DNA from 2 places in the Thioalkalivibrio sp. ALE11 genome. Region 1 is predicted to be linked to the other one. Evidence: riboswitches for the same ligand, from Rfam matches in the RefSeq annotation. Region 1 holds a riboswitch; the other holds the start of a gene.
What was found. Region 1 has a riboswitch for cobalamin ahead of F620_RS0105125 (TonB-dependent receptor domain-containing protein). Riboswitches for the same ligand answer to the same signal wherever they lie in the genome.
Positions count from the first base shown of each region.

Region 2: it holds a riboswitch for cobalamin, as region 1 does, so the genes downstream of both, F620_RS0113465 (TonB-dependent siderophore receptor) here and F620_RS0105125 (TonB-dependent receptor domain-containing protein) in region 1, are expected to answer to the same signal.

Region 1 is NZ_KB906166.1:236,730-240,143, forward strand. It holds gene F620_RS0105120 (hypothetical protein) at 1-1,573, shown strand, start outside; cobalamin riboswitch at 1,628-1,880, shown strand; gene F620_RS0105125 (TonB-dependent receptor domain-containing protein) at 2,033-3,414, shown strand, end outside.
Region 2 is NZ_KB906192.1:1,513-4,926, forward strand. It holds gene F620_RS0113465 (TonB-dependent siderophore receptor) at 1-1,954, opposite strand, end outside; cobalamin riboswitch at 2,091-2,345, opposite strand; gene F620_RS0113470 (hypothetical protein) at 2,843-3,334, shown strand.

The DNA of each region.
Region 1 (3,414 bases):
CCGCGGGCGGCGTCAGGAGCGCTCGCAGGTCCAGCTGCGCAATACCATCGATCTGCTGCCGGATCTGCTGTTCGCGACCCGTGACCTGGCCATGGGCGAGATGACGCCGGACATGCGGCGGCGCCAGTCGGCGGCGGTGCTGTTGCACGAGGTGGAGGTCTCCCCGGAGGCGGTGGCGGTCGCGGTGCGCGAAATGACCGGCGACCCGACGCTGGCCTCCACCGCCGAGCAGATCGAGATCTATCGGCGTCTGGGGCTGCATGCGCGGGTCGCGGACCTGGTGGAGGCCACCGCCGACGCGCGCATGGCCGCGCTCGAGCGGCTGCACGCCGAGGATTCGGATCTCGCCGAGCTGCTGCGTGACCGCCTGCGCGGGGTCGCGCCGACGCGCGAGGACGGCGTGCGCCGCATCGACCAGTTTCTCGAACGCCTGTTCTCCGCGGCGGATGCGGATGACCTTACGCGCTGCACCCTGGATGATGTCCAGGCGATCTTCGTGCTCGCCTTCGAGCTGGTCAACGGGCGCCAGATCAAGCGCCTGAGTTTCGAATGGTCGGGGCCCTGGCAGCTGGGCCGGGCGCTGGACCGGCTGGAATACCAGAGCAACCGCTTCCGCGTGGCCCAGGCCGGGGTGATCAGCCGTCTCCGCTCGCTGGGGATGCTGCTGGCGCAGAGCGAGACCAGTGGCATCACCCAGCAGCATCTGCGCGAACCCCTGCCGGTCATGGGACAGCAGGTGCTGGCCGGCCTGCGGACCATGCTGGAGGCGGAGCCGGACGTGAAGAGCCCCGACGGCCGTATCCTCGGTGCCGCGATGTCGCAGGTGGAAGAGCTGCGTGAAGCCCGGGACCGCCTGATGCAGGCGCAGAGCCGTTACGCCAATGCGGTGGAACGCTGGGAAAACCTGCGCCGGCGCGAACGTGACCGCAAGGGTGCTCAGCGCTGGCAGAAGCGTTCGGCCCGGCGGATCCGGGTGTCGGAGGAGCTGATCGAACTGGACGATGATCAGAAGATCCGGCTGGCCGACGGTCTGTGCGAATATCTCGAGGAGCTGCAGATCCGGCGCGAGGGCGATTTCATCTTCTTCGGCAAGAAGCCGCTGGACGGCGATACCGCCAAGCGCATCGGCATCCAGCTGGCGCTGCTGCTCGACCCGCTGGTGGAGCTGAGCAACCCCGGTATCCAGCGGGCGATCTATGCGAGTCCCGCAGCCTATCTCGGCGGGCTGTACGTGGGCATGAGCGCCGACGCCAAGGCCGGGCTGGGCTCCGCCATGGTGCGCATGGTCCGTCAGGACCTCGGGCGCGCGGCGGAGCGGCTCGCGCTGCGCCTGACCCGGGTCTACCACCTGCCGCTGACCGACGGCATGCGCGGCTTTCTCGAGACCCATTACCGGGCCAACCCCGAGCGCCTGGCGATGCTGGCGCAGAACACCGGGGACGAGTCCCACCCGGTGGCCCTGCGTGCCGAGCGCTCGCCGGAATTCGACGCGATGGTCCAGGACAAGGAATGGGGCCGCCTGCTGCGTCGTGGCGCCCGCTATCGCCAGGCCGAGGAGGCGCGGCAGACCTGAACGCCGCGCGGTCGGCCGGAGAGCACGGGTGGAAAATCAGGGGGGCCTCATGTACCCTGCGCCCCGTTCCTCGGTGCCCTGGCGGTTTCGCCGCCGGGTTAAACGGGAAGTCCGGTGAGCGCTCACGCGCGAGTCCGGCGCTGCCCCCGCAACGGTGATCGAGCGCGGATCCATTCCGGAGTCCTTCGGCAGTGGATCCTCGAGGCTGGCGGCCGAATGCCACTGTGTCATGGACACGGGAAGGCGCCGCCCGCCGGGAATCTCCCGCTCGTCAGCCCGGAGACCGGCCGGGGAATGGTCGTGCGGCACGCGGAGGGCGTGCGAGACGGATGACCGTTCCCGCCACGGGTCCCCGTACCCGTTTCCCGCCGGGAATGCGTTCCTCGTCTTCATCCCTCGCGCCGGCGCGATCCCCGTGAACCAGCGGCGTGCGGGCGGCTCGCCGGGAGATCCGAAGACATGAAACGCAGTATCCTTTCCGCAGCCATCGTTGCAGCCTTGTCCCCGGCCGTGGCCGACGAGGCGCCGGGCACCGACTCCGACTCCGCGACCCTGGAACCCGTTCAGGTCACTGCGACCCGTCTCAGCCAGACCGTCGACGAGGCCCTCGCCTCGGTGACCGTCATCGACCGTGAAGAGATCGAACGCCTGCAGCCGCGCCAGTTCACCGATCTGGTGGAGGGACGCGCCGGGGTCTCGGTGGCGGGTAATGGCCCGTTCGGCAAGACGTCCAGTGTCTTCCTTCGGGGAACGAACTCCGATCACCACCTGATGCTGATCGACGGCGTGCGCATGGGCTCGGCCACCAGCGGCGGCGCCAGCTGGCAGTTCCTGCCGCCCGAAGAGATCGATCGCGTGGAGATCGTGCGCGGGCCGCGCACCTCCATCTACGGCTCCGATGCCATCGGCGGGGTGACCCAGGTCTTCAGCCGCGCGGGCCGCGAAGGGCCGCCGCGGGTCAATGCCTTCCTCGGCGCCGGCAGCTTCAGCACCTGGGAGGCCGGGCTCGGCGTGGCCGGCGGCACCGGGCGCACCGATTACAGCCTGTCCGTCAGTATGTTCGATACCGAGGGCATCGACGTGCAGGACGACGTGGGTGACGACGATCCGGATGGCTATGACAACACCTCGCTGGCCGGCAAGGTTGCCCACCGCCTCGACAACGGGATCGAACTTTTCGGCAATGTCCTCTATTCCGAAGGCAATACCGAGTTCGATGGTTTCCAGGATGAAACCGATTTCGTCCATGCGGCGATGCAGGCCGGTCTCCGGTTGCCCGTTCTTGATCGCTGGGATACCGAGCTTGCAGTGGCCCATAGTCGGGACGAAAACGACAATTTCGCGGGCGGATTTTTCTCTTCGAGATTCGATACAAAGCGGGATCAGCTGACCTGGCGCAACGATGTCCGCCTGGGGGAGCGCACCGACCTGATCGCCGGGGTAGACGCCTACGAGGACCGTGTCGACAGTACCGCCGACTACGACGAAGACTCACGTTATAACGTGGGTGTCTATTCGGTCGTGCGCACCGAACTCGGTAACCACGATCTGGAAGGCTCGCTGCGCTACGACGACAACGAGGAGTTCGGTGACAAGACCACCGGCCAGGTCGCCTGGGGCATGCAGGCCAGCGACGCCCTGCGCCTGCGCGCCAGCTACGGCACCGCGTTCAAGGCACCCACCTTCAATGAGCTCTACTTCCCCGGATTCGGCAACCCCGATCTTGAGCCCGAGGAATCCCGTACCGCGGAGCTGGGTGCCCGGTATTCGGCCAGCCTCGCCTACGTGGATGTGGCGGTGTTCGAAACACGCGTGGATGAATTGATCGACAACCGGCTGGT
Region 2 (3,414 bases), on a different contig from region 1:
CGCGTACCTCATCCACGTAGCGGCTGCGCAGCTGCAGGCGCAATTCTTCCGTGGGCGTCCACAGTGCGCTCGCCACCATGGTGAGTTCCGGCGTGTCGCTCAGGGTCTCGCCGCTGTCCCGATCGATCGCATCCATCCAGGTGCCCCCCAGGCGCAGCTCCACCTGCGAGTTGAAGTCCGCGCCCAGGCGGGTCTCCACGCCGCGGGCGCGGGCGTTGCTCACGTTGCGGAACGTGCGGTAGTCGCCATCGCTCTGGGTCTGCGCGATCCGGTCATCGAACTCGGTATAGAACAGGCCCACGTCGTAATGCCCCGTGGTGGTGTCGCTCAGGCGCAGGTCGCCGGCGATGCCGAGCTCGGCATTGCGGCTGGTCTCGGGGTCGAGTTCATGGCGCGTCTTGCCGACAGCCGGATCGACGACATGGGCGCCCAGCACCCGCTGTCCGCGCGGGTTCAGGGTGTCCACGTGGAACGAACGCAATTCCGGCAGCTTGAACCCCTCGGCATACTGCACGCGCAGCCGGGCCTCGGGGGCCAGGCGATAGACCGCGCCGGCCTGCAGCGAGGTGTTGTCGACCTCGGTGGAGGTCTCGTCGTGGCGGGCGCCGTAGACCAGATCCAGGCGCTCGCTGATCGCCCATTCGTGCTGCAGGAACACCCCGCCGACCCACTGGTCGTCTTCCGGCTCGTGCGCCGGTTCGCGGTCGCGGTAGGTCTGATGCTTGTGTTCGAAGCCGGTCAGTACCGTGTGGCGGGCGTCGGGCCGCCAGGTGGCGGCGAAGTCGTGGACGCGGTCGGTGAAGGTGACCTCGCGCGGGCCGAATTCGCTGTCCCCGGTGGCATCGAAGCCGAAGTCCGCGGCCTCGAGGAAGGTGTTGGAGCGGTCCATCTCGAACTTGCTTTCGTAGGCCTGGTAATTCAGCTCCAGGGTGTCGGTCACGAACCATTCGGCGGCCACGGCCAGATCGCGCCGCTCGCTGTCCTCGCTGCGCTGTGCCGGGAACTGCAGGGCGCGCACCGGATCGCCATTGTTGTTCGTGTAGCCGGTGGCCACCGGCGGACGCTCGTGCAGGAAGCGCCGCTCGCGCTCTTCGCGCAGCAGGCCGGCCTCCAGCTCCACGTTGAAGTCGTCGGTGAACCAGTGGCTGACGCCGGCGCGCAGGTTGTAGACCCGCGCGCTCTCGCGGCGGTCCTCGTCGAAGGCGTAGCGGTCCTGGATCGCGTGGTCATCATCCAGCGCGCCGGACTCCGACGGCCGGACCTGCTCGCCCTGCTCGGCGATGCGCACGTCGGCAATGGCGCCTTCGGAATACGCTTCGCGGTCCAGCACATCCGCCAGCAGCCGGAACCGGGTGTCGCGGGTGCCGCCGCCCAGAAACAGCGAACCGTTGATGCGCTCCCCGCCATCGGCGCTGGCGGGCATGCCGCCCTGCAGCTCCACGCTGCCTTCGAAACCCGCATCCGGCCGGCGGGTGATCACGTTGATCACGCCGGCCACCGCATCCGAGCCGTACACCACGCTGCCGGGGCCCTTCACGATCTCGATGCGCTCCACGTGGCTGACCGGGATGCGGTTGAGCTCGAAGCCGCGGCCGGAGGTGCCGCTGATCCGGCGGCCATCCAGCATGTAGACGATGTCGGCGCGGCCGCCGCCGCGGATCGAGAAGCGGTTGCCGTCGGCACCGGTAAACAGGCTGGATCCGGCCTGCAGGGCCTCGTCCAGCATGGTCGCCCCGCTGCGACGGATGTCCTCGCCGGTGATCACTTCGGTGGAGGCGGGCGTGTTCTCCACCAGACGCTCGGTGCGGGTCGCCGCCGTTACGGTGACCTGTGGCAGTACCCGTGCGGAATCGTCGGGGTCTTCTTCGCCGGTGGCCGGCGGTGCCGCCAGCAACAAGGGCACGGCCGCGGCACCGCCCAGCAGGGCCGCGGGAAATCTCTTCTTCGGGAACATTGCGAACTCTCTTTGCGCACCGCCCGTGCGCCGTGGTCGTGGGTGTCGACCGCGGGGGTGCGGGCGTGCGCCATCGTCGGCGCGTCGTGAACGACGCGCAGCGATGTCGATTCGCCCGGCGATACCGCTCCCCGCGGTTCTCCGTTGTCCTCCGGGCCGGTCTCCGGGCTTGCGGGCTGGAGCCGTTGGCTCCGGGGCAGACCACCTTCCCGCGAAGTACGCCCTGAACGGACGCGTTCTTCGCAGTGGTTCGCATGGGTCTGCCGTGACCCGCCTACCGTTGCGGGGGCAGCGCCGGACTTGTGCGCAGGTCGAGGCCGGGCACGCACCGGACTTCCCGTTTCACTCGTCGTCGGGATGGCGACGAAGCACCCGGGGGAGACGGAATATTAGTGAGGACTAATGTGTTGTGTCAAACCAACAGTGTCCGGTTGACCCACGGTCGCGGCGGCCAGTGCCTGGCATGTGGTTTGCTTCGGGATCCAGATCGGACGGATTTAAAAAAGGGCCGCCGGGTCGGTGCGGGGGGCACCGAGAGCCGACGGCAAAATCCAGAAGAGATGGAGGAGAGAAGGGGCCAGGGGCCCCTGCATGGCGAACCGACGCTGAGCTGCCGTCGACTCGACAATGGGAATTATACACGGCCGCAAATTGGAATCAATCCATATTCGAAAATTTTTTGGAGATGATTTTCCCCTTTTGACAGTAACTTGCGAGCGTTCGGGTGTCACAGGTGGCATTTTATTGTATTAGCAGCTGCCAATATTCGCAGTTCAGGGCGTGACCGGATCGGCGGCATCGGCATGTGGCCGCGTCATGGCGGGAAATACGAGTTGGCAGGGAGATTGCTTCTTCCGGGCAGGATCATCAGCAAGAGGCCGACAGACCATGACGATGCACCTGAGAATGATCGATTGCGGCGGTCACCTTGACGCCGAAGCCCGCAAGCAGCACGAGCGTGAGCAGGTGGTCTTTCAGCGCCTGCTGGAGTCCCACGACGCAATCCGGAGGGAGCTGGAGTTCATCGAGGGTGGTACCCGGACGGTGACGACGGCAACGGATCCGGAACTGGCCGCACTGCTGCGGGTGCACGTGCCGGAACTGCATCGGCGGCTGCGCGAGAGCGCACACTTGCGTGACCGTGATCCGCTGTATCGCACCCTTTTCGAGCAGCGCGGGCGCATCGAAGTGCACGTGGAAGAGCGCCCGGACGGCGTGGTGGTGGACGAGGTCAGCGAGGACCCGGATCTGGCGCACAAGCTGCGCGAGCACGCCACGCAGGTGAACACCTTCGTCCTGGCGGCGCGCGAGCTCGCTCGCCAGTACCCGCCGGTGATGGCCGATGATGCGGCGCCCGAGCGGGTTGGCCGGGTGGCCTGAAGGCGGTCGACCGCGCCGGTTGCGGAAACCGTTGAGCCGGACCGGAACGTGGCGGGCGTCCCGAAACGGAGCTTGCCAAA